3 regions of the Rossellomorea sp. H136 genome follow, and region 2 is predicted to be linked to each of the others. Evidence: riboswitches for the same ligand, from Rfam matches in the RefSeq annotation. Region 2 holds a riboswitch; each other region holds the start of a gene.

Region 1 (12,222 bases), 1.4 Mb from region 2:
AATATAAAGGAAAAATGAAAGGAGCCGTATTGGATTCATCTGCTTCAGGATCGACTCTCTATATTGAGCCTGAGGAATTAAGCATTCAACAAGATCAGCTTTTATATTATAAACTTGAGGAAGACCGTGAAGTTGAGAACGTCCTCTGGGCGCTAACAGGACTGGTTCAAACGTATGAAGCTCAATTAAAGCTGGCGATTGAGACCATGGTGCATTACGATGTCCTATTTGCTAAGGCAAAGTATAGCCGTTCCAATGATGGAGTAAGCGCCATAGTAAATGAAAATCATCAAATACATTTAATAAATGCGGTTCATCCCCTGCTTGGAAAACAGGCAGTACCACTATCCATTCAGATGGGTGAGGATTTTCATGCATTAGTCATAACCGGACCTAATACTGGAGGTAAGACAGTCGCCATTAAAACGGTGGGACTTCTCACCCTTATGACCCAATGCGGCCTTCATATTCCGGCAGAAAAGGGCAGTGGAATCAGTATTTATCAAGATATTCTTTTAGATATAGGGGATGGTCAAAGCCTTCAGCAAAATTTAAGCACATTCAGCTCCCATATAAAAAATATTATCGATATATTAAAGGATACAAATGATCATACCTTGGTTCTGTTAGATGAGCTTGGTTCCGGGACGGATCCACTTGAAGGAATGGGGCTGGCTACAGCCATCCTGGATCAATTATATGAAAAGGGAGCCACGATACTCGCAACTACCCATTACAGTGAAATAAAGCATTTCGCAGAAGAGCATGAAGGCTTCGTGAACGGGAGTATGGAATTTAATATTGATACATTACAACCTACGTATAAGCTCGTAGTGGGTAAGGGAGGCGAGAGTCAAGCATTTGCCATTGCGTTAAAACTGGGAATGCACCCTGAGATCATTGAAAAAGCCCATGAAATTACGTATAGAGAAAAGCAATGCTATGACCTGGGAGAAATCGATTATCATGCAAAGAAGGAAATGGAAAAGCAGGTTATCGTAAACAAATATAAAAAGAGGAACCATAGTAAATCTTCATTAAAGGGGGAGAATGGAGTTCAATTATTTAGTATAGGTGATAATGTTAAGATTTCAGCGAGTGGAGAATTCGGGATTGTATATGAAGGACCAGATGATAGAGGAGATTACACGGTGCAAATTAAGGATGAAAAAAGAATTATTAATCATAAACGACTGGACCTTTATGTTTCGGCGAAAGAGCTATACCCCGATGATTATGATTTTGATATTATCTTTAACAGTAAAGAAAACAGGAAAAAAGATAAGCTGATGGGAAAACGATTTGTTGAGGGTTTAACCATAAATCATGACGAATAAACGTAAAAAACGTCCTTAAGCGAATGCTTCAGGACGTTTTTTACGATACCAAAAGGGATTAAAAGGAAATGGTTTACGACAGGTTTGTCAGTATATAAGAAAGGATGATTCCTAATGAAGATAAAAATCCGACAATGGGTCCGCCTTCTTCAAACGCCTCTGGCAGCATCGTAGAGGATACCATGGCTAATAATCCCCCTGCCCCGAACGCTCCAATTATGTAAGATATGCTTTCCGAGGCATCCTGTAAGAGTGTATAACCGAGCAATGAGCTAAGGGAAGAGAGGACGACTACACTTCCCCAAAGGGTAAGAATTTTACTTGTACGATATTGATCAAGCTTGAAACCAATACTGCTTGATAATGATTCAGGTAAGTTACTGATGAAAATGGCGATGATAAACACCCATTGTATTGGTTGGTCCCCTATAAAGCTGACTCCAATAATGATGGATTCAGGTATTGCATCCATTATGGTTCCTACATATATAGCTAATCCTGAGTGTCCATGGGGATTCTTCTTTGACCTCTTTCTTTCACTTCCACCTTTTTTTGAAATAAAGATTTCGAAAAGAGTGAATATGAGCGCCCCTAGTAAGAACATAGATGTGAGATGGAGCAGGTTCGCTTTCCCTTCTGCCTCACTTAGTAAATCAAAGGTTGCAGAACCTATGATCAACCCCGTTCCCAATGCCATGATATAAGCGACAATTCGTTTTGATATGTGCAAATAAATCCCCATAACAGCACCGATTAGTAGGGATAAACTTGTAATTCCTCCCCAAAAAGCAGCCTGGAACATTTTTTCACCTCCATAAACATTCTTCATATCGAGTTTTCCCTTATTGTGTGATGGATTAAACACTATATCAGTCGTTGAATAGTTTTAATGAACTGTGGGGATAGTAAGTTTGAATAATATTTAGGAGGTAGTCAAAATGAAAAAATATTTATTGCTTTCCCTTTTGGGAATAATGTTCATGAGCATATCAGCGGGATGTGGTATGGGGAATAACATGAACGAAGAAGGACAAGAAATGAATAATAGGAATTTGGAAAAAGTGAACTATAAAAATAACCAGGCAAATCGTGATTATGTGAATAATCGTGAGTACGTAAATGACGGCATGATGAGAGAAAATTATTCTCTTGCCGATAAAGAGGCAAATAAAGTCGCTAGTCTAAATGAGGTTGAAAGTGCTTATGTATTAACAACAAATCAAAATGCTTATGTAGCGGTAAAACTTGAAGATAATACGAATGATAATGTCTCAAAAGATTTGGAGAAGAAAATCTCGGATCAAGTGAAGAGTGTAAACGGGAATATAAATAATGTATATATTTCAACAAACCCTGATTTCACAGATAGTATGAGAGATTATGCAGATAAAGCAGAGAACGGAAAACCGATAGAAGGACTTGGCGAAGAGATGGCTGATATGCTAAGAAGAGTATTCCCCGACAGAGAATAATAAAATGGGAAAAAGTCGAACATTGCTTCGGCTTTTTTTATTTATCTGTAGGAAATGGACAGGGAATTCAGTATACTATTTAGAATAACGAAATAAAAGGGAGGAGTGACATTTATGGCTCAATCAGCTGTGAAACCCCTGCAGAATCCTACTATTTACGGAATTCTATTAGCCATTAGCTCTGGTCATTTTATAAATGATACATTACAGGCAGTTGTTCCGGCCATGTTTCCAATCATTGAGAAATCTTTGCAGTTGAGTTATACCCAAATTGGCTGGATCGCATTTGCCCTCAATATGACATCTTCATTGCTGCAGCCAGTATTCGGTTATTATGCGGATATACGTTCGAAACCTTATTTACTTCCTTTAGGAATGCTATCAAGCTTAATTGGTTTGGTAGGATTTGCATTATCCGGCCATTTTTTATGGGTCATTTTGTCTGTGTTATTCATCGGCTTCGGCTCTGCCATCTTTCACCCCGAAGGTTCCAGGGTAGCATATATGGCAGCAGGAAACCGCAGAGGCCTTGCTCAATCTATTTACCAGGTAGGTGGGAATACCGGGCAGTCACTTGCACCATTGATTACGGCATTTATATTTGTTCCATTTGGCCAAAAAGGGGCTTTGTGGTTTTCCTTTGTAGCAATCTTAGGGGTCATTGTTTTATTTCATGTATCCAATTGGTACTCTGAACAATTACGTTCTAATGAGAAGATGAACCGACATAACAAGACAAACGTGAAGAAAAAACCGATTCATAGAAGAATTAAATGGGCAATGGTGTTGGTAGTGTTTTTAGTGTTTGCCCGTTCGTGGTATGGAGCTGGGTTATCCAATTACTACCAGTTTTATTTAATTGAGGATTACGGTCTTTCAATTAAAGAAGCGCAAGCATACATTTTTGTATTTATGTTTGCGGGAGTACTGGGAACCTTTTTGGGAGGGCCGCTGGCAGACCGTTTTGGAAAAAGGAATATCATTTTCTTTTCAATGTTAGGTGCTGCCCCGTTAACTCTTGCTTTACCTTACTTATCTTTAAGTATCGTCTATCCATTTATCTTTTGCATCGGGTTTATTTTGTCTTCAAGCTTTAGTGTAATCGTTGTGTATGCACAAGAGCTATTGCCCCACAAGATTGGAATGGTATCAGGACTAACCGTTGGACTTGCCTTTGGAATGGGAGCTGTAGGTGCAGTCATCTTCGGGGGACTCGCCGATCTATTCACCATTCGTTTCGTCATGATCCTTTGCAGCTTTCTCCCTTTGTTAGGTATGATGACATTCTTGCTACCATCAGATGAAACGGTAAGAGGTTTCCATAAATGTTAACGAATTCTTTATTTTCTAAATTGATGGTTTATTATAAAAATCGCCTCATGTACTATACATAATCATTGAAAAAAGCTATATTTAGTGAATACAAATCTTGAGTAGAGAGATGACTAAGTTAATACTTAATTGAAATAGGAGGAAATAGTATAATGTCTTCTTTAAAACCAGGTACGGTAGTGGATTTATTCGTTGATCATGAAGTACCCTATGGTTTCTTTTTAACGAATGAAATAGATCGTGTGCTATTACACCATTCTGAAATAACAGAAGAAATTCAAGAAGGAGATACTGTGAAGGTATTTCTTTATCATGATAAGGATGTTCGCCTTACGGCCACAATGCGTATCCCTAAAGTACAAGTCGGTGCTTACGGATGGGCTGAGGTAGTGGATAAACGCGAGGATTTAGGTGTTTTCGTTAACATTGGCCTTCCTAAGGATATTTTAGTGTCAGCAGACGATCTTCCTAAATTCCTGGAACTTTGGCCAAACCCGGGCGATCAGTTGTTTTTAACATTGAATCGTGATAAGCAGGATCGCTTATACGGACGATTAGCCACTGAAAATATCATTGAACAGGTGTCTAGAAGAGCATCTACAGAAATGATGAACGCAAAAGTCCAGGGACGAGTGTATCGACTGCTAAGAGTCGGAACCTTCTTCCTATCCGAACAAGGATATCGATGCTTCGTTCACGAGAATGAACGCAAGGCGGAGCCGAGACTGGGAGAGCTGGTTGAAGGGAGAGTCATTGACGTTAAGGATGACGGGAACTTAAATGTTTCATTCTTACCGTTAAAGCAGGACAAAATGCTGGATGATGCAGAAGTCATTCTTGAGTATCTGGAAGAAAGAAATGGAGCTATTCCTTTTTGGGATAAGAGCCAGCCGGATGATATCAAAGATCGCTTTAATATGAGCAAAGCTTCCTTCAAACGAGCCCTTGGAAAACTCATGAAGGAAGACCGGGTTTATCAAGAAGAAGGCTGGACTTACTTAAAAAAGTAAAAACAATAATGGGAGGCTCACCCAGAGAGTGTAGCCTATCCTGATTTTCTTGAACATATATAAAAGAGTGCTGACTAACTGTCAGCACTCTTTTATATACATCAGCAAAAGCTCCGGTGCTTGACGGCGCTGACCACTTTTAATTTGAGAAAAAGGATTCTCCCTTGTGAAGGAGTCCATAGAGTTGTACTATTTGTCCTGGAAGAAGGAGGGGCTAGAAGAGGGAACCGAGCAAATCGGGTGATGTATGGCGATTGAAGTGGAGGACTTCCTCGGTTCTTATCATTAAAATGGTCCAACTCTTATAAATTTATTCACTATTTGTAAAATGGTTAGAAATTTGGGGACTTAGATTCCGAAATTTCAACTGGGGATATTGAACTATTATCTTTACGACCCTCATTCGATTGTAGCGCTGCAAGAGAATATGAGGCAGGTTAAATAATATTCCGTATAGGAACATTACACAGGACTCGACTCCACTATTTAGAATGTAAAATAAAGGTGCCGGTATCATTTGTAGCCAGTGGGATACTTCGGCACAATTCAATTCGTGAAGGAACGTGATCCGCCCCTGTTGAGAAGAGAGGCAGATTTCATTCTTATTTAAGCCACCACGAAACCATCCCCCTCATCAGGTATATATTTCTTCCATTTTTTAATCTTCAAAAACCGAAACATACCACCCCTGGCTTCCATTTAAAGAGGCTGAAAGAGGGGGGACAACCTTTGGAGTTGTTTGGTGGTAAATCTGAATGTCAAAAAGGGAATAACGAAATGAATACTTACACATGCGAAAATATTTATAAGGATGGTCATTTCATCTTTTCATCCTTCCCTTTTTCTAAATAAATGTATCGATCCTTCCACTTTGTGTTTTTCCTCAAAAATGTTGTAAACACCGAGTGGGAAAAGGTCATAACGAAAAATAGAATATGGACTGGAAATAAGAGCGTCTCAAGAAGGGTGAAATTTCCAATCCTGCTAAGAATGAAATACAAATAAACACTTAAAAACAAGTACTGAATCATATAAATATATGGGTCTGTCCATACCATTACCGGCGAATGTATGACAAAAGAAGTGAGAGAGGTAATCCACAAAGAAGATAGTCCCAAAAGGATGATGTTTGTCGATTTTGCCCCGGAAGCGAAACTCTTCGACCACCCGTGGAATAATTCACTCAACCCGTTCCCGAACATTCTCATTGATATGGCATTGCGTCCGCTGACTGCTTCTACTAATTCTCCACATTTTTTTGCACGTCGACCTAAAGCAAAATGCTCCACCATATCTCCTTTGATTGCTTGGTGCCCACCGATTCGTTGATATACATCTCTTGTACACAGGAAACACTGACCAAACCCACCCGAAGGCCTGACCAACCCGGAAAGGAGATGGGTTACACTTGTTGCGGCGAATACCATTAAATGAAACATCATGGATAAAGTCTCATATCCACTATTCATCCTATGATAGGGATGAATGCTCAGAACTCCCTGACATTGCTGTTCTTGATAAGTCTCACATATTCTAAGAAGTCCTGCTTGCTCGAACCATGTATCTGAGTCAACAAACAGTAAGAATTCACCTTTTGATGCTTTCGCCCCGTTCCAATAAGCCCAAGATTTCCCCTTCCATCCATGTGGAAGAGGGGGAGTATCCACGACAGTTGCACCGAACCCTTCAGCTATTGCCTTCGTTCGATCCTTAGATCCATCATTTACAACGATCACTTCAAACGGCTGAATAAATTGCTTCTGAATACTCGATAATAGATTTCCAATCGTCTGTTCTTCATTTCTGGCTGGAATGATGATGGAGCATTTTTTTACGAGAAAACTATTCCTTACATGAATGGACTTTTTGACTGTAGGGATTCTAGTAAACAGGAAAACGGTAAGAATAATAGACCCTAACCAAATATACATTTTTTCACCCTCTGATCTTTTGGTTTTTTACCGACATTTTAACCATTTTCGTTAAAGGTGATACCTTTATTCATCAGGACTGGATGTTTGGTGCATATGAATTCATGTCAAATTTGTTTGAAGTCTTACAAAATGGACACATTGGCATTGGTTAATATGAAAAGGTGAAGGTTAAATTTAAATAATCTTCACCTTTTATGTTTTTACTATTTTTCTGAAGAATGATTATCTACCGTATCCGAGTTATTTACATTCTCTTCATCTTCATCCGGATAGGGGTCAAAGAAATTGACGACTTTCCCTGGGCCTTCAAACCCGATAACCTGCTCTTTGTCTTCTGTATTTTTCTCATTTTTCTTCATACAAAAACTCCTTCCTGCCATTAGTTTGGCGAAAGGAGTTTATTTCATCCCACTATTTAGTTCTTCCAATGATTATCTATAAATTCATCGCGACCTGATTTTGCACGGTCTTGTTTATATTCATCTGGATTATTCTTGTAGAATTTTTGATGGTATTCTTCTGCCGGATAGAAAGTGGAGGCAGGAAGAATGTTTGTGACGATTGGCTTTCTGAATCGTCCACTGACTACTATTTCGTTCTTCGTTTTTTCAGCTAATTGTTTTTGGTGTTCATTATGATAGAAAATAGCTGTGCGGTACTGATCCCCGCGGTCATGGAATTGTCCGCCATCATCCGTTGGATCAATCTGAGGCCAGTATAGCTCTAATAATCTTTCATAAGGGAACAAATCAGGATTATATGTGATTTGAACAGCTTCGTAATGTCCACTTTTTCCTGCTTTTATATCTTGATATGTTGGGTTTTCAAGATGTCCCCCTGAATAACCTGACACAACATCAATAATGCCCGGTAATTCATCAAATGGCTTTACCATACACCAAAAACAACCACCAGCAAAGGTAGCGATTTCTTTTTTTTCATTCATTGCTGAACCTCCTGTACCATATGTGCTCCTCTAAAGCAGTAAAGCGATTGCTTGAAACAGATTTTAACACGAAAGAATGGAGGGGACAATCTATTAGCTCGAAAGGTTGCACCGGTAAATGTTTCGAAAAGAAGTATTACTGCTATTTTCAGCAAAGTTTATCAAATTCCATTCACTATCCATAGAATCTTGTGTATAATTCTGTTGAACGGAATAATTACATATGACATGAGATCAGGTGAAGCGGAAGTGACGATACTTCTTCGCTTCATAATAGGGAAGTTGGTGTAATTCCAACGCGGTCCCGCCACTGTAAATGGAAGTGAACTGTATAAAAACCACTGTGCAAATGTGCATGGGAAGGTGCAGCAAGCAATGACCATGAGCCAGGAGACCTGCCTGATTTATCTCGCACCCATACTACGCGGATAGAAAGGTGTAATATGCATGTTTAACGGTTTAAAGCCTTTTATGCATCTTACACAGCATCTCTAGTCCCACTGGAGATGTTTTTTTGTCTGGGAATAAGTTTATTTACAGGAGGAAAACGTATGAAACACACATTCAAAATCATTATTACACTAATATTATCTCTAGGACTCCTTTCAGCTTGCGGTACTGACGGAGAAAGTGTAGAAAAAAATGAAAATAGCGGGGAAGTCAGTCAGGGACAATCTGCTTTTCCTTTGTCAGTAAACGACGCCCTGAATAATAAAGTCACTCTGGATGAGCAACCTAAGCATATTGTTTCATTGATTCCAAGTAACACAGAAATCTTATTCGAGTTAGGGTTGAATAAGGAAATTGTAGGGGTTTCAGATTTTGATAATTACCCAAAGGAAGCGGCGGACAAAGAAAAAATAGGTGGAATGGAATTTAACGTTGAGAAGATCATCAGTCTGAATCCGGATTTGGTTCTTGCTCATGAGTCCACTGCTGTGTCGGCAGAAGAAGGGTTAGAACAGCTTCGCAATGCAGGGGTAAAGATATATATCGTACGTGATGCCAATAGCTTTGAGGAAGTGTACACCACGATGAAAAACATCGGCACATTGGTCGGAAAAAAAGACGAAGCTGAATCCGTCATTTCTGAGATGAAAGCGGATCTAGAATCCATTAAGGAAAAAGTCAGTGGTGTATCTGAAAAGAAAAAAGTGTATGTAGAGGTTTCACCTTCTCCTGACATATATTCGACAGGGAAAAATACTTTTATTGATCAAATGCTTTCACTTGTAAATGCCGAAAATGTGATGAGTGATCAGGAGGGATGGATCCAAGTTAACCAAGAAGCAGTCATCTCTTTCAATCCGGACGTCATCATTACTACCTATGGTTTTTATAGTGAAAATCCTAAAGAACATCAAGTGATGGGCCGAGAAGGTTGGAAAGATGTAACCGCCATAAAAAATGAAGATGTCCATGACGTACATTCAGATCTGGTCACACGTACCGGTCCGAGATTAGTTGAAGGAGTAGAGGAAATTGCAAAGTCGATCTATCCGGAGTTATTTACAGAATAAAATATGGATAACATACGGATTGGCTGTGACGTTTTTACTTTTCGCTCTCTTTGCCGGTATTTCGATAGGAACCGTCTCTGTGCCACCGATGGATATTCTGTTCATCGTTGGAGCTAAATGGTTTGGATTCCCTATACCGGAAGAAATTGATCCAATGTTTGCAAATATAGTGTACTCAATAAGATTGCCCAGAGTATTACTGGCATTATTGGTTGGAAGCTCCCTAGCAATTGCAGGAGCTTCTTTTCAAGGACTATTGCGCAACCCTCTGGCTGATCCATATACATTGGGTGTGTCTTCAGGAGCATCGGTCGGCGCTGTTATTACGTTGTTCTTTAATTGGAGCATTCCTTTCATTGGAAAGTTTACGCTTCCCTTTCTCAGTATTCTTTGTTCGATTATAACCGTGTTTCTCGTATTATGGTTTGCACAGAAGGTTGAAAGAACCATGAAGGTAGAAACCATCATATTAACAGGTATCATTTTCAGCTCTTTTTTAGGTTCCTTTATATCGTTAATGATCGCCCTGACGGGAGAGGAATTAAGACAAATCATCGGTTGGCTTCTTGGAAGCGTGTCCATGAGAGGGTGGGATTACATTACGATAATATTCCCCTTTTTCTTAATTGGAGTGATAGTTTTGTTTCTCAATGGCAAGGAACTGAATGGCATGAGCTTTGGTGAAGAACAAGCCCATCATATCGGAATATCCGTACAAAGAAGAAAACTCCTTATTTTAATTGCAGGAAGTATCCTGACGGGAGCGGCTGTCGCCGTTTCAGGTACAATTGGATTTGTGGGACTTGTAATCCCTCATTTTCTAAGAAGGATAGTAGGGCATGACCATAGACACTTACTTCCTTTGTCCATCCTTGTAGGCGGAGGCTTTCTCGTGTTGGCTGATCTCATCTCAAGAACCATCATTGCACCAACCGAGCTTCCGATTGGAGTGATAACAGCTCTTATTGGTGCCCCGATGTTTGCTTATATTCTCCTGAAGAAAAGAGGGTTTTCATCATGATAGATGTAAACGGTGTGACAGTGGGATATAACGATAAAATAATAGTGGAAGACATGAATTTTCATATAGATAAAGGAGAATTCTTTGGGATTCTTGGACCTAACGGAAGTGGAAAGACGACGCTGTTAAAAGCCGTGACGGGTCTGCTTCCATTAATGAGTGGAAACATCACGTTAAAAGGAAAAAAACTGCATCATTTTTCTTCAAGGGATTTAGCCAGACAGGTAGCGGTACTTCCTCAGATATCGACAGAATCCTTTTCCTATGAAGTGAGGGAGACGGTTATGCTAGGGAGATATTCTCACCAAAAAGGTTTCTTTAAAGGAACGACTGAACGGGATACCGAAATTGTAGCAAAGGTAATGGATCAAACGGGCATTACGCCCTTTCAGCACCGCTTCCTTCACGAGTTGTCCGGGGGAGAACGGCAGAGGGTATTCCTTGCCCAGGCTCTCGCTCAGGAGCCACAGGTCCTGTTGCTTGATGAACCCACTAATCATCTTGATCTTTCGTATCAGAAATCATTGTTGGATTTAATTAAAAATCAAACGGTACACGAAAATTTAACGGTCATCGCGATCTTTCATGACTTAAATTTAGCAAGTTTATACTGTGATCGCTTACTTCTCTTAGACAAAGGAAAAACCAAACTTCTCCACCACCCGGAAGAGGTTCTGAAAGAGAAACATATCGAAGAGGTGTATCATACAAAGGTTCAGAAACAAGCTCATCCTTTAGTGGCAAAACCTCAAATGGTAATTGTTCCTGAGGAGAGTGCGACTGAGAGCTTTGTGTTAGATGAAAGCTACCTAAACATGAGGGAAGAATACATACATTTCTCTGCCCCTTATCCATTAAAATGCATGTCCTCAGGGATTATTGGTGCAGGAATCGGGTGGTACAGGCACTTTATCAATCGAAGAGTCCCTGCAGATTATGACTGCTCAGATTATCAAGAGGATATGAAAGAGTTTCTTGTTCATAAAGGCCTGGATCCCTCATTTTCTGTAGGCATGATGACGGCTCTTCCTTTAAATAATATGGTATGCGATCGTTTCGAAGTTCAGGGGCATTCGGTTTTCGTTGTAGTGACAGCAGGTGTCGGGAATGCGATTGATGTCTCAACAAGTTATCAATATGATATTGATTTAAGGCCAGGCACGATTAATACGTGGGTGTTCATAAATGGGAATCTATCAGATGAAGCATATATAGAAGCCCTTGTAACCTCAACAGAAGCGAAAGTGAGGGCCCTTTACGATATGAATGTGAGGGACAGAAGAACAGGTCAGCCTGCAACCGGGACACCGACCGACAGTATTCTGATTGCTTCAAGTCAAAAGGGTGAGCTGGAACCGTTTGCCGGGCCGATTACACCAATAGGGAAGTTGATTGGGCGCGGTGTATATGAGGTGACAAAAAAAGCTATTCAACGTTATTTGGATCAAACAGAGTAGAATTATATCAACGACAGGGTGATAGAGGAGAGGGGGAATCGGGTTGGGAACCCTATATTTTATAACCGGAGGGGTTAGAAGCGGCAAAAGCTCTTTTGCTGAAAAATGTGCGATAATGAAGAAAAAGGCAAACCTTCCATTGGTCTATCTTGCTTGTGGAGTAAACACTGACAGGGAGATGGAGCAAAGAATC
Region 2 (12,222 bases):
AAATTGAAATTGGCGGTACAAAAAAAGCACATATCATCGAAATCATCCCTAACCACCTTAGGACCAATAAACGGATTGAAAAGGTTCAAGTTGAAAGTGGATTCTTTTCCCCTTCTATTCAACAGGATCACCTTAAAATGGCTGTCGTTGAGAGACATAAATGGACAGGAAACATTGGTTTGGGCATTGTAAAAGGATTCGGATTGAAAAAAGGAGCAATCGCTAGCACCATTGCTCATGATTCCCACAATATTGTCGCAACTGGTACAAATGATCGTGATATCCTGCAAGCGATTGAGGCGCTTAACGAAATGAATGGCGGCCTCGTGATGGTGAGAGAAGGAAATATCATAGCCTCTCTTCCATTACCGATTGCAGGGTTAATGTCCGATCAAGGATTTGTAGAAGTGGTATCAGGGCTCCGGGAGTTGAAAAATGCGTTTGTAGAATTAGGATTCTCCGGGGACTTTAATCCATTTCTGACTCTCTCTTTTCTCACTTTGCCTGTGATCCCCGAGTTGAAGCTGACAGATTTAGGATTGTTTGATGTTAAAGATTCCCGGCATATTGAGGTTGGGGTAAAGGGTTGATGGGTTTGTTTGACTGTTGAATTTCTTGAGGTATTTGCCTGTTGAATTTTCAAATATTTTTAACAGGCAAATTTTCTGTTGATTTCAACTGTTAAATCTCTCTATATTCAGCAGTTGAACCTAAATAAATCTGAGTACCAGTTATTTCATACACAATAGGAGGCTGGGACAAAACTAAAGAACCACGATAAAAAGGCGAACAATAGAAGTGTAGGTTCTTCATAACGCTAATGATTTCCGTGCAAGACTACGCTTTCCGCGGGTAGCCCGTGAGCCTCCTCGGCAAGCCTGCGGGGTCTCACATAAGCTCCTTTCCCGCAGGAGTCTTCGTCTTGCACTCCAATCAACCGCTGGAAACAGCTAAAATCAAATGATTCGAAAATAAATAATAAACCCGAACAAATCTGCACACTAAGAGGCAGGTTTGTTTGGGTTTGACTTAGGATAAAAAACTTTTGTCCCAGCCTCTATTAGGCACTTCAAAGAACTCGATTTTTTTCCATAACATAAGAAAAGAGATGTCTCCACACACCCCGAGACATCTCCTTCTCTTTATTTACTTTGACTCTCTACTTTTATATCTGCTTCTTCCTTTTCGGTCGTCACGGCAACTTCCTTGTCAGCCGACTCTGAAATTGCTGGCTGATAAGGTCTTTCATGGGATCTGTTTGCATATGACTTCAGTAATTCACCTACATCGATGCCAGTCATTTCCCGTAACGGTTCCTGCATGTCAAGCATCGTTCTGGTGATGCTTTTCCCAAAGGAAGGAACTCCTTGGCCATTACCGGAATCAATGATTTTAACAGAGTCAATATTGTTAAGAGGCTGAGCAATTTTCTCTGCGAAAACGGGCAGCATTTCGATTAATTTCTCGGTAATGATGACATCGCCATGTTTCTCCATTGCTTCTGCCAGCAGTTTACGGGATTCTGCTTCCGCTTTACCACGTTCTCTGATAACATCGGCTTCGGCAGAACCTTCTTCTCTTCGGATTTTGGCTTTTGCTTCCCCGTCAATTTCAGCCTTGCGAGCTTCGGCTTCCGCTTTACGGGTGGTTTCGTAGTATTCGGCATCGGCTTTCGTTTTACGAACTTTTGATTCTTCTGCTTCTAGCTTAACGGCACGTTCACGCTCAAGGAATTGAAGGGTTAACTCTTCTTCTTTCACTTCCTTGGTAAGTTTGGCTTTTTCCAACTCATAGGACTGTTCGGATTTTGCTCTTGCCCGCTCTGTTTCTTCTTTGAAGGCTGCGTCTTTGATGTCCTTCTCTTTTTTCGATTGGGCAATGGTAATTTGACGCTTGTATTCTTCCTCTTTCGCTTCCTGATCGGTTTGGGCTCGGTGAATACGGGTTTCACGCTCGGTGTTTGCTTCTGCAATTTCAGCTTGCTTACGAACCTCGGCGATACGTGGACGACCAAGATTTTTTAAGTATCCATTTTCTTCGTCTGCATCTCTTATGTCAGTTAAACCGAGTGACGTAATTTTGAAGCCCATGAGATCTAGCTGTTTCTGGGCAATTTCTGATACGTCAGCGTTAAATTTTTCACGGTTGCTGTTAATGTCTTCAACAGTCATTTTTGAAAGAATCGCACGAAGATTACTTCCTAGTACCTCGATGATTTCATCTTCAATTTCTTTTTGATCCTTACCAAGGAACTGCTCGGCATAGTTCGCTATCCCGTTTAATGTGTCGGCCACCTTCACCATCGCCACTGCGTCTGCAACGATCGGTACTCCGCCATTTGTGTATACTCTTGGTGTCGATAGCTTTAATTGGAAGGATGTAAGATTAACAGGTGTGGATGTTTGGAAACGTCTTAATCTGTACCCCCCACCTCTGATGATTTTCATGGAACGCCCTTCCTGGTCGGTGAAAATATTCGTTTCCTTCTCAGGATCCCCCAGTTTAGGTCCGGTAATGATCAGTGCCTGGTTGGATCTCGCTGTACGATAACGAAACCTCATCCAGAAATAATAGGCAATTCCTGCAATAGCTGCAATAACCAGAACAGGAATCAGGAACATAAAAAATCCGATAATACTTAATGATCCTAGCATTCTGACAACCCCTCTCGACATTTTGTTTAAACCAGAATGGAATCTGATTTAATTTTAAATAAAAGTGCTAGCTACAATACTATCTACGAAAAAGATGACGAAAAGTTTCAATAAAATGGGCGAATTCCCTGATTTTATATAAAAAAAGCCCGAACCTGTAAAAGGTTCAAGCATTCAAGCTATAAGAACAATCCATGTACTGCCCCAAGCCCGGTAAAAATAACAAGATGATCTCCTATTACGACCCTTTGATATGTGGTGTACCAAAGAGCAATCCTTATATTACCCAAATAGACTTCTTGCATTTCCCCAACGATAAAGATCCTGCCACGTTTCTGGAATGCCTTCTATATAGGAACCCATATGATATCGATTGACGGTTGAACACTCTGGAAAATAAGCAATCTTCACTTTTGCTGTTCTAAGGATAAGTCTTCGCTTAGATGTAAATCGATAAACTCTACTACTTTATCGATTTGATTTCTTTGTATTTTGTCTTGTGGCATTTTTCAGACCTCACTACCTTTTTGAAAAGCACAAATCTTACCATAATCATTCTCCTCACTCACTAAGGGTTATGATAAAATAAAAGCGTTCACAATTTAATCATTGCTCATTGGTGAAGATGATTTTCAGTTCATTTTCTTAAAAGGGAAGTTGGTGAAAGTCCAACGCGGTCCCGCCACTGTAAGGCTGAGAATCGTATGAATCCACTGTTTCGAATCGAAATGGGAAGGAATACGAATTCGCTGACGCTGAGCCAGGAGACCTGCCAAAATGGGAAGAACACAGAAAGTTCCTACGGGAGATAGGAGGGTGTTGCGCTAATGAGACGTCACCAGAGGAATCACTGTACTCTGAACGTTCGCCCGGAATAGCCGCATCTTCTTTTTTTAAAAGGAGATGCTTTTTTGTTTCATAATGCAAACAGGGAGATGAGAAAATGGAGCAAGCCTATTCAGTCGAACGTTCACGAACCATACAAACAAAATTGGTATTGCCACCTGACACCAATCATATGCAAACCATCTTTGGAGGGAAGGTCCTATCCTATATTGATGAGATTGCGGCACTATCCGCCATGAAACATTCAAGTTCAGTAGTCGTCACAGCATCGATAGACTCCGTCGACTTCTTATCGTCTGCCACGGTCGGCGATGCATTAAGCCTGGAGGCATACGTCACTTCCACAGGGAGGACATCAATGGAAGTATATGTAAAGGTGTTTTCTACGAATCTCGTAACGAGTGTCAAAACCTTGACGACGGAATCATTCCTAACAATGGTCGCCGTTGATGAAGATGGGAAACCGAAGCCGGTACCAAAAGTCATTCCTCAAACGGAAGAAGAAACGAGACTATTCAAAACGGCTTCCTTACGAAAAGAGCATAGAAAGAATCGCGCGCTTATTTTATAAACAATCTTGATTCACTGACTAAATAATATAACAATAACACTCAGAGTCTTCTAAGCTCTGAGTGTTTAAAAAGGCATTTATCATCTCACTTTCAAATGAGAATTGGGACACATTTGGAAAGGTAAATCATATTGTGAAACTTCTTCCCTTTTTGTCCGTATGAATAGTATCAGTAAAAAAAGGAAGAGGGATAAAGTTGAATAGGAATTTTGTCTTATTGGACTTGTTGATTTATGTAGCACTACCTCTTTTCGTATAGTTACTCAGATTCTATCGGATTTGGATGTTATTGCCTTCAGACCTCCGTCTTGTCCCCCATCTATAGAACAAACAAAGATATTTCCCTATAATGATAAATAAACTGTTCACTCGGGGTGTATTATGATTGAAGGTAAATTAATTAAATTTCATCGAGAAGATTCAGGATTGACTCAGGAACAGCTTGCACAGGGTATCTGTTCCACTACACATCTTAGTAAAATCGAAAGAGGCATCACAGAGTATTCAAGTGAAATTACTGATTTACTTGCTAGGAAGCTTGGAATCGATATGAATGTTGAACGTTCCCGCTACCATTCATTACAGGCTAAACTATCAGAATGGAACGATGCGATTATTATGATTCGAACCAATGAAATCCATCAACTTAAAGGGGAAATTGAAAAGGAACCTTTAAGGTTTCTATCTGACTTCATCATCCAATACAACCTTTTCCTGGCAAGATATTATTTATTTTTGAACAAACATGAAAAAGCAAAAGAAATCCTGGGCATGTTCGAAAACAAAAACTATTCTCTATCCCCTTTCGAACAAAATTTATTGCTTCATGTCAAAGGGATCTACTATCATTCAACAAGACAATTTAACTCTTGCATAAAAGTATTAAAACAGATTGACGATGAATATCCCAACTCCGAATATTATTTTCATTTGGCATTAGCGTATCATTCCATTCATTCAAATACCTTTGCCTATTATTATGGGCAAAAAGCTTTGCAATTTTTCCAGAAAACATTGAATATCCTTAGGGTTATCGATTCGGAAACCTTAATTTTAATCCAATTGAATGCCAAAGAACCCTTTGATATGGAAGAAACAAAACAGCAGTATGATAAACTCCTCAGAGTCTGTGAATCAGTCAATTCAAACGATCGGGCGCATAAGATCCATAACAATCTTGGATTCGAATATTTTAGGAGAAAACGATATTCTGAATCAAAGGCATCCTATGAAAGCGCATTAAAGCTTATCCATGACGAAACACCGGCATCAAATTATTTAGTTACGCTCAGTGGATATATACTTGCTTGCATGAAAGGGCGCCTACTATCTTCCCGGGAACTCAATCACTTAGCGACAAAAGGACTGAATATGGCCACTCAGCATCAGGATCCAAGCCACGTATTCTTTGAGATTTACTTACTTACCATAAATGAGAATGAAAAAGAATTATACGAGTATATTGAACGAACAGCCCTCCCCCATTTCAGAAAAACGGGGAGCCAGTTGATGTATCAGCATTATGAAAGACAACTATTTTTATATTATGTGAAAACCGGACAATCAGAGAAAGGTTTCACACTTGCATCCGATAAGATGTCAAATGAAATTAGTTATTATGAATTAGAGTAGCCCTCGTATTGAATGAGGCTGGGACAAAAGTTTTTTATCCTAAGTCAAACCCGAACAAACCTGCTTCTTAGTGTGCAGATTTGTTCGGGTTTATTATTTATTTTCGAATCATTTGATTTTAGCTGTTTCCAGCGGTTGATTGGAGTGCAAGACGAAGACTCCTGCGGGAAAGTAGCTTATGTGAGACCCCGCAGGCTTGCCGAGGAGGCTCACGGGCTACCCGCGGAAAGCGTAGTCTTGCACGGAAATCATTAGCGGTATAAAGAACCTACACTTCTATTGTTCGTCTTTTTATCGTGGTTTTTTAGTTTTGTCCCAGCCTCATTTTTCTTTTTTTTACGTAGACCGTTGGCATTGGTCACAACCCCCATTCACCAACATTTTTTTACATCTTTTCTCCTGAAACTCCTTTCAAAATCAGACAAAAATCAATGAAATTACACTACTTAATAGTCAAATGGTCCCTAAACAAACCCCCATACAAACATGATAACTTTGTATTTACAATAAGAATTGTACTAATCTTTAGAATAATCTAACCAACAACAGAAAAGAGGTAGAAATGATGAAAGGATCTTCCATCACAAAGAAATCGGCTTTGATTGCACTATCCACTGGATTACTGTTATCCCCAGTGTCGAACTACTCCATGCCAACAGCTACAGCTGAGGATTGGAAAGCAGAAACAGTTTTATCTTCCCTGACTGAAGCCCAAAGACAAGCCTTGCATCAACTGGAGATAAATAACGTAGAGGGCCTCCAAGGATTTCAGTCGAATGAATTGGCATCTGACGAAGAGATCTCCGTTATCGTCCAATTTAAATCCAAACCTGGACATGTAGCTGTATTAGAAGCGGCAGTACAAGGAAAATCAATAAAGAAAGCAGACGCCAAAGCCCAAGTGGAGAAAGAACATAAGATTTTCAAAGAAGATGTAGCAGCGCACCTATCAACAAGCCACTTAAAAGGAAAAAAGGTAGTGCCCAAAATCACCCAAGCCTATAAAGAAGCGTATAACGGTGTAGCAATGACCCTTCCGGCTAATCAAGTAGAACAACTGCTTAAATCCGAAGCCGTTAAAGCTGTGTTTAAAAATCAGGCATTTACGATCGATCCCGTTAAACAAGACCTTCCAAATGATGTTGAGAGAGAAATCACAACGTCTGTTGAAAGCATCCCCTATTTAAATGTAGATGAACTACATAAGGAAGGAATTACAGGAGATGGAATCAAAGTCGGTGTCATCGACACAGGTATTGACTATAACCATCCTGACCTTAAAGATGCTTACAAAGGTGGATATGACTTTGTTGACGATGATGCTGACCCAATGGAAGCAACGTATGAAGATTGGGAGAATACGAGTGAACCGGAGTTCAGTTATACGGGAAGTTCCTATTATACTTCTCATGGTACTCATGTATCCGGAACCATCGTAGGACAAAACGAGAATGATAGTGAAGTATCCGTAGAGGGTGTTGCCCCGGATGCAGATCTATATGTGTATCGCGTCCTCGGCCCTTATGGAAGTGGTTACACAGAAGACGTCCTTGCAGGAATTGAAAAATCTGTTCAGGATGGAATGGATGTCATCAACCTTTCATTGGGCGCCAGTGTCAATGATCCATATTATCCTACAAGCACAGCCCTTAACTATGCCGTATTAAACGGTGTGACAGCCGTTGTTTCAGCAGGGAATGCAGGACCAAATGACTTTACCCTCGGCTCCCCTGGTACAGCTGCTTTAGCGTTAACAGTAGGTGCAAGTGATGTTCCTGTCTCACAAACCACTTTTACCGGTCAAACGTCAGATGGATGGTCAGCGGAAATTGTAAGTATGGCAAGAGGGTTCGCACATTCATTTGCCAGTTTAGAAGATCAAACATTAGAATTGGTAGATGTTGGATTCGGTTATGAAGAAGACTATGAGAATAAAAATGTAGAAGGAAAGATTGCCTTTGTTCAGCGAGGAAATTTCGCACTGAATGACAAAGTGAAATTTGCTAAGGAACATGGAGCCAAAGCTGTGATTATGTATAACAATGCTGAAGGCCATGTAGGATATAATCTTGGTGAATCAACAAATTATGTCCCTGCCTTCTCTATGACACTGGCTGCCGGGGAAGAATTGAAAGCTGCGATGACCAGTGGAACATCCAACTTCACCTTTACAAACTTAGAAGAAAGCATGACTGAAGGTGACCATTTAGCCGATTTCAGTTCAAGAGGTCCTGTTAATAAGAGCTATGATACGAAACCTGAAGTGGTAGCTCCCGGAGTCAGCGTTCTGTCGACCTTCCCTTCCTATATGATCGATCCAGAAAAAACGGATGACTATAAGTATGCTTACTCGAGATTATCAGGAACCTCTATGGCTTCTCCTTTCACTGCAGGAGTTGCAGCTTTACTGTTAGGAGAGAATCCGGATCTTGAGCCTGCTGATATTAAAACCATTCTCATGAACTCTGCTGATCCATTAAATGGGGATTACAGTGTATTTGAAGTAGGTGCAGGAAGATTGGATCCGTATCAAGCCCTTCACAGTCAGACAAAGATTCAAATCAAAGATGAGACGTTGATTCCTAGTGGAGAAGAACTGATCCCGATCGATAATCCGACAGGCGGATTGAGCTTCGGTAATCAGGTAGTGGCTGAAGGGGCTCACCTCCGCGTACAAAAAAGCTTTGAAATCACCAACAATAGTGATGAAAAGAAAACGTTTGACATTCGTGTTGTAGAAAATGTACAGGAAGGCACCTTAAGCCTCAAAGAAAATGGAGTTGTCGTAAATGCTGACAAGTCCATCAAGGTGAACGGAGGGAAGAAAAAGACCTCAAATCTATTCCTTACGATGCCGAAAACCGCTGCGAAGGGGATATATGAAGGGTACCTGGTCTTTACAAACAGTCATGATCCATCCGAAAGTTACCGGGTGCCATTTAGTGTAAAGAGGGCGGAAGAAGGCTTTAATACACTTGAATTATTATCACCTGCCTTTGCCCCTTCTCAATATACACATGGATATGATCCTTTCCGCTACCCATGGGCAATAGCTGAATTCAATCTGAGTTCACCGATGAAAAGTATGGATATTATCCTACAGGATGGGGAAACAGAGGAAGATTTAGGGCTGATCGGTACACTTGATCTGGAGAATGCCCTGATCGATAACAACTATTTATTAAGAGTATTCCAAGGAAGCTATTACGCATTTACAGGTGATAAGAAGGATCCGGTTTCTGAAGAAGTCACCATCGCCAAACCTGGTCACTATAAAATCAAGTACGCGATGACAGATCCAAAAGGAAAAGTAAAAACAAAAACAGAGCATTTCTATATCGACATTGAAGGACCTCAATTCAAGAGTTCCCTGGATGGTGAATCACCGTTCCTTGAATATCAACCAGGTCAGGAAACCTATCCATTTGAGATTGAAATTACAGATCCACTTATTGAAGATATGCAAGAAGCAGGAATGGACGCAGATCAATCCAAAAACTTTATGATTTATTACTGGAATTCAGCATTTCCTTCATCCCCGCTTTATATGGATGAAAACGGTAAGTTTGTCGAAGAAATTGCGATGAATGAAAAGGTGAAAGCCCTTAACTTCAGAATGAAGGGCTATGATATGGCCGGTAACAATAGTGCGATGAAGAACTATTTCTTCATTAAAGAAGGTACACCGAATGCGTATCTTAAAACTGATGCGAAAACCGTTACAACTGGTGAAACCGTACAGGCAACTCTAGCACTGGATAATATTCAAGATGCAAAGGAAGCCACTTGGACATTTGAAGATTATTACGGATTTCAACCAGAAGTGATCGATGCCAAGTTATCCGGGGAATTTTCCGATAAAGCTTCGCTGACACTTGATGGAAACCAGATCAAGGTTACGTTCAATGAACCTATTCAATCATTCGATCATAGCGCGATTGTTGATGTGCAAGTGAAGGTTCAAGATGAACTGTTCACTAAATTAGACGCCCTGGATCCAACTGTTACCGTAACGAATTCTAACAATGAAACAATGGATCTATTACATGCTGGTGCAGAATTCACTGTAAATCCGGACTTTAACTCAATTAGGGGCTTTGTAAGCCCGGAAGGATTCGATAGTGGAAGTGGCTACAATGCTAAGAAAGATTGGACTAAAGTTGGCGCAACAATAGAATTTAAGAAGTCAACCGGAGACGTCTTTACTCCATCCTCCATCACGGAAAATGGGGAGTATTCCATTGAGAAACTTCCATTAAGCAAAGATCCATATGAAGTAAAAGTTCAGGTACCTGGCCACTTCTTGACCAAAAACACAGAAAGAATCGGTTATGAGTATAACGGGGAGCTTTATGGAAAGTATCATAGACCTACGAACCTGAATCCTGTCGGGGGAGATGTCAACCAGGACAACGTCATCGATATCTATGATGCCATTGCCATTCAGGATGCTTGGAATACAGATCATCGTGCAGCAGATATCAATTTTGATGGTAGGGTCAACGCTAACGATATCAAGTTTGTGCAGAAGAACTATTTATTACAGAATGAACAAGTTGAGGACGCACCTTCTCCAGTAGAGTCAGTAGATGGGAAAACACTTGAATCTATTTTGGAAGAACTGGGATTATAATTCATTGATGAAACAAAAGGAATGAACCTATCGAATAGGCTCATTCCTTTTTTCTTTATGAATTTTGACAAAAGAATGGGTTCAACTTCCTATCACCTTGAACATATAATACCTCGAAAGGAGGGGAACAGAATGGATCGTTTTATTCTTTTGTTAGTAGCGGGTATTCTATCCGGTTTCGCATTGTTGAAGGTTCCTTTAGCAGGTACGTTCTTAGCAAGTGTATCCCCAGTAACGGACATCATAGGCGTTTTAGCTATTCTCATATTCTCACTTTTCCTTATCTATAAAGGCATCATGTCCATACTAGGGAAGTGAATAAGCAGACCCGGATTTATTCCGGGTCTTTTTTATTATGCTGGAAACCAAACCAGGAATTCAGCAGTTCTTTATAACTTTCAAGGTCTATCTCCCTTTTCGTTAACTCTCCGGCCTTCCAGTGGGTAAAGGACGTATCCGTTAAGGTCACATTCCCGTCATTCGTCCGTTTTGTCAATAATGGATGTTTGTTAAAAGGGGAATCTGAATGGTTGGCAATAATTGTTTGAATGTCATTCAATTGAGTCACATTCTTTATGGGATCACCCGAATCAAAAGCATATCCGGTTCTCCATTCCGAATGCTTATGCTTTAATTTCATTTCAAAGATGTAATCTCCATGGATACTGTCGACCTCTTTAAGTCTAAATTCCCCATTTGAAGAGACCACAGCTTCTCCCGATAATGGTACTGGTTTTAACGGGAGATTCCCTCCAAAACCCGTATCAATCACATATGTTGTATCTTTATGAGAGACTAATATGACCACATGGGTTCTTCCTATCGACTGGTACTGCTCTTTATCATGATTGTAAACAACTCCCCGAACAAGAACCGCATCAAATTGATTTTCGATCAAAAATAAATATAACAATGAGTTCAATTCATAACATAGACCACCTTCGTTCTTCACGAGCATTTTATTCACTAGATTTTTTTTGGTAAGATCGGCGAATGTATTTCCAATAACACATAGATTTTCGAATGGGATGCTTTTAGCTGTCTCTTCTAAAATGGTATCTAGTTGGTGAAAGGATATTTTCCCGGTGGCTGGATAATGTATTCTTTTGCGAAATAATGTATTTAGATCGGTGATGGCGAACCCTCCATTTCTTAAGCGTCATTCTACATTATGCTGGATCTGTATATTATTTACTCTATAAGAAAAACATCCTGTATGCCACTGTCACAACTGAATTCGCAACTTCCCAGACTGAGCACGGGATACACAAGACAGAATCGAGCGATGGTCCTTCCGTTCTTCCTCATCCAGAAAGGAATCAGCATGATCGACTTTTCCCTCTAACACTTGTAATTCACACGTCCCGCAACGGCCAGCCCGGCAGGAATAGGGAGCCAGGATCCCTGACTTGAGCAGTGCTTCTAACAGTGTCTCTTCTTCCGAAACAGAAACGGTTTCGCCACTCGTTAATTCCACTTCAAATCTTCGACGTATTAGCGGCTGTTGAGGAGTGAATCGTTCGTAATGAACACTCGACGAAGGATATCCGATCTCAAGGGCACTTCTGGTGAATTCTTCGATAAATGAAGGGGAACCACAGAAATAAACGTGGGTTCCCACTCTGTGTTCCCAAAGACTTGCATCTGTTAATCTCTTTTCTTTTGAAAAATAAAAGTGAATCTGCTCAGGATAGGTTTCCGATAGAAAGAAGTAGAAAGGACAAGTCTCAATTGATTTCACTGCATAATGAAGTTCGAAGGTCCGTCCCTCATCTTTGAGTTCAGCCATCATGGACATGAAGGGGGTAATGCCGATTCCCGCCGCATAGAATACATGATGTTTTGCTTTAAAACTCAGTGGGAAATGGTTTTGAGGAAATCCCACT
Region 3 (7,361 bases), 2.4 Mb from region 2:
AGGAGTGGGAAGATGAACGAAGAACGACACGATTATTATATTGAAGTAGCCACGGGTGAGATTTCAAGAAGCTCAACGGATTCGCCATGGAACTTTAAAATATCTGCAACTGATGAAGAAATCACCCAGCTGAGGGAAGTGTTCGATTCCAATCACTCAGTCGATTGGCAGAACTTCTATCGTGCGCATGTCCCTTATATTCAATATCATTTCGACCGGGAAAATGATGCATATGATGAAAACCTGCATCAAGTGTATGAAATGATTCATCGACTTGGAGATGATGAAGCGAAGAAATTCATTGAGAGTATAGGCATCTTGAATTCAGAGCCTTATGAGGATCATAAATAATGATTAAAAGTGTTGGTTCAGAAGAGATATCTGTGGACCAATGCTTTTTATTTATGGTTAGATGAAAGAAAGTGTGTACGGATGAGGTGAAGTCAGATGGAACAGTTTATCGATGAAAATGGGAAGCAAGTAGAAATATCCTTTGAAAAGGGAAGGTTTCAACAAGAATCATACCATGTGTTAGTTCTATGCCGCTACAAAGGGGAATGGTTATTAACACGGCATAAAAAAAGAGGTCTGGAGTTTCCTGGGGGGAAGCGGGAAAAAGGAGAAACCCTTGAGGAAGCTGCGGTACGTGAAACGTATGAAGAGACAGGAGGAGTGATCAAGGAGCCATTTTGCATAGGGGAATATAAGGTATATGATCACTCACCATTTATTAAAACGATTTTCTTTGCTAAAGCTGAGGAGATCATAAACAAGGAAGATTATCTGGAAACAGAAGGAGCCGTCCTTTGGAGTGGTGATTTCTCCAGCATTCATGACGATCCTTCCTTTAGCTTTATCATGAAAGATCAAGTGGTGGACTTGGCTCTCAAAAGAATAAAGGATCTCAACCTTATGATTTGATCAACTTCTTTTCGAGCTGTTCAACCAGCTTATACATAATGGTAGCGAATACGGCAATGACAAGCAGGGATAGCAGGACAAGGGTAAAGTTAAAGACTTGGAATCCATAAATGATCATATATCCGAGCCCCTTGGCGGAAACCAGGAATTCTCCTACAATGACTCCGACCCATGATAAGCCCACGTTGACTTTCAGTGTGGAGATGATGGTCGGGAAAGAGGCGGGAAGAATGACCTCTTTGAACATTTGCCCCCTTCTTGCTCCGAAGGTCTGCATCACCTTCAAATAATTCGGGTCCACTTCCCTGAAGGAAGTATACACAACAATCGTGGTAATGATGACGGAAATGACGGTACCCATGGCAATGATGGATGTGAAGCCGGGTCCCAACCCCACAATTAATATCGGACCGAGCGCTACTTTTGGCATGGCATTGAGGATCACAAGATAAGGGTCCAATACTTTAGAAAGAAATGGTGACCACCATAATAAAGCGGCTAATAGGGTTCCAAGCAAGGTGCCGAGAATGAATCCGATGATGGTTTCACCGAGTGTGACAGACAGGTTGGCTAGAAGGCTTCCGTCTCCCAGTTTTACGAGAAACAGTTTCCATATTTTTGAGGGTGAGCTGAAGATGAGTGGATCGATCCAGCTGCTTCGGCTCGCGAGCTCCCAGAGAGAGAAAAACACAAAGAAAATAAGCGCTTGATAAAACCAGACCCATCGCTGTTCTTTCTTCATCGATTGAATGTATTCAAGGTGTTTTTTTTTAATCGATTCGTGATTCAAGTTTCTCAAGCTCCTTCCATATGGATTGGAAAAATCCCGGGTATACCTCATGATTTCTAACTTCAAAGGGCATCAACTCTTTTAACGGGGGCGGAACCTCGAATATCGTGTGTATAGACCCTGGTTTCGTCCCGAATAGAATGATACGGTCACTCATGGAGATGGCTTCGCCTATATCATGGGTCACAAGGATGGCTGTTTTTCCAAAAGACTTTAATGTGGAGTACACCAGATCCTCTAACTTCAATTTGGTTTGATAATCGAGTGCTGAGAAAGGTTCATCCAAGAGAAGTAATTGGGGTTCTGTGATGAGAGTTCGAATCAGCGCCACCCTTTGACGCATTCCTCCCGATAGTTCCCTTGGATAGGATGTTTCTACACCTTCTAACCCCATTTCAATCAACAAGGCACGTGCTTCTTTCCTCTTTTCTTCTGTCAGGGTCCCCGTAATGGTTAAACCTAAAAAAATATTTTCTTCGATGGTCTTCCACGGAAACAGATAATCCTGCTGCAGCATGTATCCCAGTTTCTCTTTCATTTTTCGAATTGGTTGTTGGTTTAATAGAATCGTTCCTTCTGTCGGCTGGATAAGGCCTGCAATAATGGAGAGTAACGTGGTTTTCCCGCATCCACTTGGACCGATAAACGAGACAAACTCACCTTCTTTCACTGCAAGCGTTATGTCTGAGAGAGCATGGGTGGCCGTTTTGGGTGAAAAGTAGGTGTGATGGATCGAATCTAAAGATAGAAAGTTCACTGTACTTAAGCCTCCATTTTCTTTTTTTCTATAAGTGAAGGGCTGACATGTGAAGTCAGCCCCGAATCGTTCTACTTTGCTGCTTTTTCAGCGATCGAAGTGTTCACTAACGTTTCATGATCAACGGACTGTGGAAGCTCTCCTGCTTCATCCATGATGTTTTGGAGATTATTCCACTCTTCTTCGTCAAGGATCGGATCTGTCGCGAAGGATCCTTGTGATTTGTAGCGATCAACAACCGTTTCAATTAATGAAAGTTCTGTGTCTTCAAAATAGGGCTCAATCACTTTCGCGATGTCTGCTGCACTGTTTTCCGCCACCCATTGCTGAGCTTTGTACAGAGCTTTCGTAAATTTCTCTACGGTTTCTTTGTTTTCATTCATGTAGCTGTCTTTGGCCATGAACGTTGTATAGGGAACATGACCTGATTCTGTTCCAAAGGAAGCTACGATATGCCCTTTTCCTTCCTGTTCAAAAATGGATGCCGTTGGTTCGAATAGCTGAACGTAGTCCCCTGTACCAGATGCAAAGGCACTCGCGATATTCGCGAAATCAATGTTTTGGATGAGGTTTAAATCGTTTTGCGGGTCGATGCCATTCTGCTTCAGGACAAATTCCCCAACCATTTGTGGCATACCGCCTTTACGCTGACCTAGGAAGGTGGAACCTTTTAATTGATCCCATTCAAAGTTTTCCACTTTTTCACGTGAGACGAGAAATGTTCCATCGGTTTGGGTTAATTGAGCAAAGTTAATGACTGGATCATTCGAACCTTGTGCATGAACATAGATCGAAGTTTCTGAACCGACCAGGGCGATATCAGCACCGCCGGATAGCAAGGTGGTCATTGTCTTATCACCACCCCAGGTAGTGGTTAGTTCAATGTCGAGCCCCTCCTCTTTGAAGAATCCCTTTTCGATTGCGACATATTCAGGAGCATAGAAAATCGAGCGGGTTACTTCTGCTACACGAACTTTCTGTACGATTTCTTCTTTTTCTCCACATGCTGTCAACCCGATTGCCAACATGCCTATGAGTAATACGGCAAAGCCACTACGAAGCCATTTTTTCATTCACTATTCCTCCTCTAAGCTTTGTGAAACTCGTTTATCGATAGAATGGGGATGAGTGCATCTCTCTTTGCCTTGTTTATCTTTCCATATTAAAAGGGTAGGATGGTCATAAAGGCAGGGTCTTGAATCATCTGCTGATGATGAGATTTGCTAAAATATCCTATGTAGAGTATAAAAAATGTGTGAATACCCAGAGCACGTTTTGAAAGGAAGAGAATATGAAAAACGGAACGATTGTGAAGAAAACATTGTTTCCTTCACCTAATCCTCGTGTGGAACTATATGAAATTACCTATCTATCCGGTGGCCTCCGGGTGAAAGGATTATTGGCTGAACCTGCAGGAGTTGGGAAGTATGACGGGTTCCTCTATTTGAGAGGCGGGATCAAAGGCGTCGGCATGGTCCGCCCTGCGAGAATCGCTCAATTTGCTTCTCACGGGTTCATTGTTTTTGCTCCCTATTATCGCGGCAATCTTGGAGGAGAAGGAAATGAAGATTTTGCGGGGGATGATCGTGAAGACGCCATTTCGGGTCTTGAATTGCTCAAAAGCTATCACAGAGTGGCAGATAACCGGATTCATGTGTTCGGCTTTTCTCGAGGAGGAGTAATGGCGCTGCTGACAGGCATCCAGCGCAGTGACGTTACCTCCATTGTTACATGGGGAGGCGTTTCCGATATGTTCTTAACATATGACGAACGGAAGGATCTCAGGAGAATGATGAAACGAGTCATAGGAGGAAGTCCCAATAAAGTTCCGGAACGATACGAATGGCGTACCCCACTATACGAATTAGAAAACCTTGAAGCTCCCGTATTGATCATTCACGGTGAAAAGGATCAGAACGTTTCAGTGGAGCATGCATATAGATTAGAAAAAAGACTGAAAGAGTTGGAGAAATCTGTTTCATCCCGATACTTCAAAGAGTTTACGCATTATTTTCCACCACGAAAGAACCAACAGATTGTCTCCATGTTATGCACATGGATGAAAAATCAATAGACAGTGGTGTATGATTAAATAAAGCTCTTTTCGCAAAGATTGTTGTTTTCTAACATAGAATCTGCCAGGACCTTGCCAACCAGTTTGTGCGGGATGGTCATGGGAACTGCTTCACTTGCAGCTAGCGTTCGACGGAATCCCCTCAGCTTACCGAACGGGGTCTCGGCACGACCGTACTTTCGCAGGAGTCTACGCGGTTCCTCTCACCATCTTTAAGAGTTTTCTTGACAGAGCTTATTTATGCCAAATAACAATTGAAAGAAACAATATTTCACTATACAAGCTAAAATCAACCACTACTCTCTTTTTCAAAAGCAACAAAGTATACGAAAAGAGCGACTTAATAAAAAAGGATTGAGGTTAAGCATAATGGGCATGGGCTTGGAATTAAACACGATGATTGTGACAAAAGGAAAAGAAGTGAGGAAAGAAGAGAACCTGTTCGAGCTCCAAAAGGATGGATATCGGCTTTATCCTATGCATATTCCGATAGATGTGAGAAAGACGAAACACAGTGATCCCAGTGGTTACGGCAAGATCGAAAAGATGGAGTGGACGGATGAGAAAACGATGATTCTGTATCGATTGATTTCCTTGAATTCCACGAACTAAATAAAGGAGGGCTGTAAACATCCGCTTACAGCCCTCCTTTTATTGTATTTCCTCATATAAAATATAGCGATTATCCTCAGTCTGTGCGATTAGATAGTTGCTGTGATCTTTCACGCTATAAATGGGAGTCCCTTTTTTCAGTGTATTTGCCGTAAAATCATTCACGGGGTGATATTGACTCTCAATCTTTTCTTTAATAGCCCCGAGCTTCTCATCCAGGACCAGCTTCTTCTCCTCAGAAACCTTCACATATTCCTTCTTGTTCACTACCATCATATCCCCATATCCACATAATTCATAGGATGCAGGTTCTTTGTCTCCGCATGCACTTAACAAAAATACGCATAATAGCAATACAACCAATCGCTTCATGTTATTCCTCCTTATCATTTCTTCACATACTCAAAAGATATTCAAGCTTGTACGCCGACATGTTTGTTTTTTATGCAAAACTTCATCAACTTTGAAATGGATAAAGTGGTATAATGTTCCTTAAGTGAATAATTCCCGCAGAAATTAGGTGCTGATCTTTAGCTTAAAGGGAATTCGGTGTGAGTCCGAAGCTGTTTCCGCAACTGTAAGTGCTGACGAAATAAGAAGAAAACCACTATTTGAACATTCAAATGGGAAGGTTCTTAGAGTAGGCTGACGCACAAGCCAGGATACCTGCCTTTTTTTCATCGTATTATGCTCTTCGGAAGTTAGGGGTATGGTGCGGCTATTTAACATCTCTTTTTTTATGGATGACAACTGCCGGCCAATATTCTTGGGTGGTTTTTTTGTGTTTATTTATCCTCCCTGGAAATACGATAGGTGCTTCACAAACATTATTCAGAAAGGAGGAGTTTACAGATGGCAAAGGATTTCCGCTACTTATGTTATCCCTATATGCGTGAATCTGTTTCAACCGTAGATTTTGAGATCCGGACCGATTCACTGTCGACTAAAATCGGACTCGCGTCATCATTGACGGAGCACTTACCGAAAGTGAACGATGATTTACTGTATTTAGCTGAGATGTCGTACCATCTTAATGGGTCGGTGCGTGGAATGACAGCCATCAAGGAAGAGGACTTAAATACATTGAGCCAAATGTACGATCGTTATGTGTTGGAAGTCGAGGACCGAATCCAAACCTTTGTCCTTCCACAGGGCTCGACAGCTGCATGTGTGCTTCATACCTGCCGCAGTGAAGCAAAAAAGTCCGTCCGTGCCTTACATAAAGTCAGTACTGAAATGAAAGTGGAGAGCATTTTATTTAAATACGCTCATTTACTGGCAAATGTCCTGTTTGTGATGGCCGTGTATGTGAATAAATGTGAAGGGATTGAAGAAATTCCTTTTGTGAGTAAATCGTATAAAGACAAAATATAGAGAAGCGGAGAAGATGAAATATGAAAAAGTTATGGTTAAATAGTTTACTACTATCACTCATCCTGGTTGTTTTCGCAGGGTGCAGCAATGGGGAAGGGGAAACATCCACAAAGGAAGTTAAGTCTGATAATGAGTCTTATTCTGTGACCGATGACAGGGGCGAAGAGATTAGCTTTGAGAAAGTACCGGAAACCGTTATTTCCTTACAGCCGAGTAACACAGAGATTCTCTTTGCAATAGGAGCTGGGGATAAGGTAGTCGGGGCAACTGAATTCGACAACTATCCTGAAGAAGCGAAAAAGATTAAAAGAGTATCGGATTCCATGACGGTCAATGCTGAAGAGGTCATTGCGCTAAAGCCAGATGCTGTCATTGCGTATACTACTGGAGATGATGCCGGAGTGAAGCAGCTTGAAGAGGCGGGATTAAACGTATTCGTTATTCAATCTGCCCAAACCTTTGAAGATGTTTATGGGGATATTGAACAGATTGCAACGGTAATGGGAGTAGAGAAGAAGGGGGACGAATTGGTAGATGGCATCAAGCAACAGATTTCAGATGTGAAAGGAAAAGTAAGTACGTTAAAGGAAAGAGAACAAGTATATTTTGAAATCAGTCCCTCCCCGGATATCTATACAGCAGGAGCAGAAACGTTTCAGCAAGAAATACTGGAAACGGCTGGGGTCGAGAACATTTTTGTAGACCAAAAAGGCTGGGTGAAAGTAGGCGAAGAAGAAATCATTAAACGGAATCCTAATATGATTTTAACGACAGTGGGGTATGTCGACGAGCCGACAGCTGAAATCAAGTCCCGGGAAAGCTGGAAAGATGTA

Evidence for each region. Region 2 has a riboswitch for cobalamin ahead of ACYH0O_RS06925 (acyl-CoA thioesterase). Riboswitches for the same ligand answer to the same signal wherever they lie in the genome.
Region 1: linked by a shared signal. The riboswitch ahead of ACYH0O_RS13960 (ABC transporter substrate-binding protein) and the one ahead of ACYH0O_RS06925 (acyl-CoA thioesterase) in region 2 are both predicted to bind cobalamin.
Region 3: linked by a shared signal. The riboswitch ahead of ACYH0O_RS19945 (hypothetical protein) and the one ahead of ACYH0O_RS06925 (acyl-CoA thioesterase) in region 2 are both predicted to bind cobalamin.

Annotation. Positions count from the first base shown of each region.
Region 1 is NZ_CM166371.1:2,763,863-2,776,084, reverse strand. It holds gene ACYH0O_RS14005 (endonuclease MutS2) at 1-1,337, shown strand, start outside; gene ACYH0O_RS14000 (ZIP family metal transporter) at 1,411-2,166, opposite strand; gene ACYH0O_RS13995 (YhcN/YlaJ family sporulation lipoprotein) at 2,276-2,809, shown strand; gene ACYH0O_RS13990 (MFS transporter) at 2,924-4,141, shown strand; gene ACYH0O_RS13985 (CvfB family protein) at 4,294-5,151, shown strand; gene ACYH0O_RS13980 (glycosyl-4,4'-diaponeurosporenoate acyltransferase CrtO family protein) at 5,462-5,746, opposite strand; gene ACYH0O_RS13975 (glycosyltransferase family 2 protein) at 5,967-7,082, opposite strand; gene ACYH0O_RS13970 (hypothetical protein) at 7,289-7,444, opposite strand; gene msrA (peptide-methionine (S)-S-oxide reductase MsrA) at 7,501-8,031, opposite strand; cobalamin riboswitch at 8,250-8,448, shown strand; gene ACYH0O_RS13960 (ABC transporter substrate-binding protein) at 8,583-9,551, shown strand; gene ACYH0O_RS13955 (FecCD family ABC transporter permease) at 9,514-10,572, shown strand; gene ACYH0O_RS13950 (adenosylcobinamide amidohydrolase) at 10,569-12,029, shown strand; gene ACYH0O_RS13945 (bifunctional adenosylcobinamide kinase/adenosylcobinamide-phosphate guanylyltransferase) at 12,073-12,222, shown strand, end outside.
Region 2 is NZ_CM166371.1:1,374,909-1,387,130, reverse strand. It holds gene ade (adenine deaminase) at 1-590, shown strand, start outside; gene ACYH0O_RS06930 (flotillin family protein) at 1,143-2,654, opposite strand; cobalamin riboswitch at 3,255-3,445, shown strand; gene ACYH0O_RS06925 (acyl-CoA thioesterase) at 3,598-4,071, shown strand; gene ACYH0O_RS06920 (helix-turn-helix domain-containing protein) at 4,453-5,703, shown strand; gene ACYH0O_RS06915 (S8 family serine peptidase) at 6,266-10,336, shown strand; gene ACYH0O_RS06910 (hypothetical protein) at 10,469-10,654, shown strand; gene ACYH0O_RS06905 (arylamine N-acetyltransferase family protein) at 10,671-11,414, opposite strand; gene ACYH0O_RS06900 (PDR/VanB family oxidoreductase) at 11,562-12,222, opposite strand, start outside.
Region 3 is NZ_CM166371.1:3,917,034-3,924,394, reverse strand. It holds gene ACYH0O_RS19985 (hydrolase) at 13-351, shown strand; gene ytkD (RNA deprotection pyrophosphohydrolase) at 448-921, shown strand; gene ACYH0O_RS19975 (ABC transporter permease) at 911-1,663, opposite strand; gene ACYH0O_RS19970 (ABC transporter ATP-binding protein) at 1,692-2,468, opposite strand; gene ACYH0O_RS19965 (ABC transporter substrate-binding protein) at 2,540-3,541, opposite strand; gene ACYH0O_RS19960 (alpha/beta hydrolase family protein) at 3,760-4,542, shown strand; gene ACYH0O_RS19955 (DUF2584 domain-containing protein) at 4,912-5,154, shown strand; gene ACYH0O_RS19950 (hypothetical protein) at 5,194-5,526, opposite strand; cobalamin riboswitch at 5,656-5,842, shown strand; gene ACYH0O_RS19945 (hypothetical protein) at 6,007-6,528, shown strand; gene ACYH0O_RS19940 (ABC transporter substrate-binding protein) at 6,549-7,361, shown strand, end outside.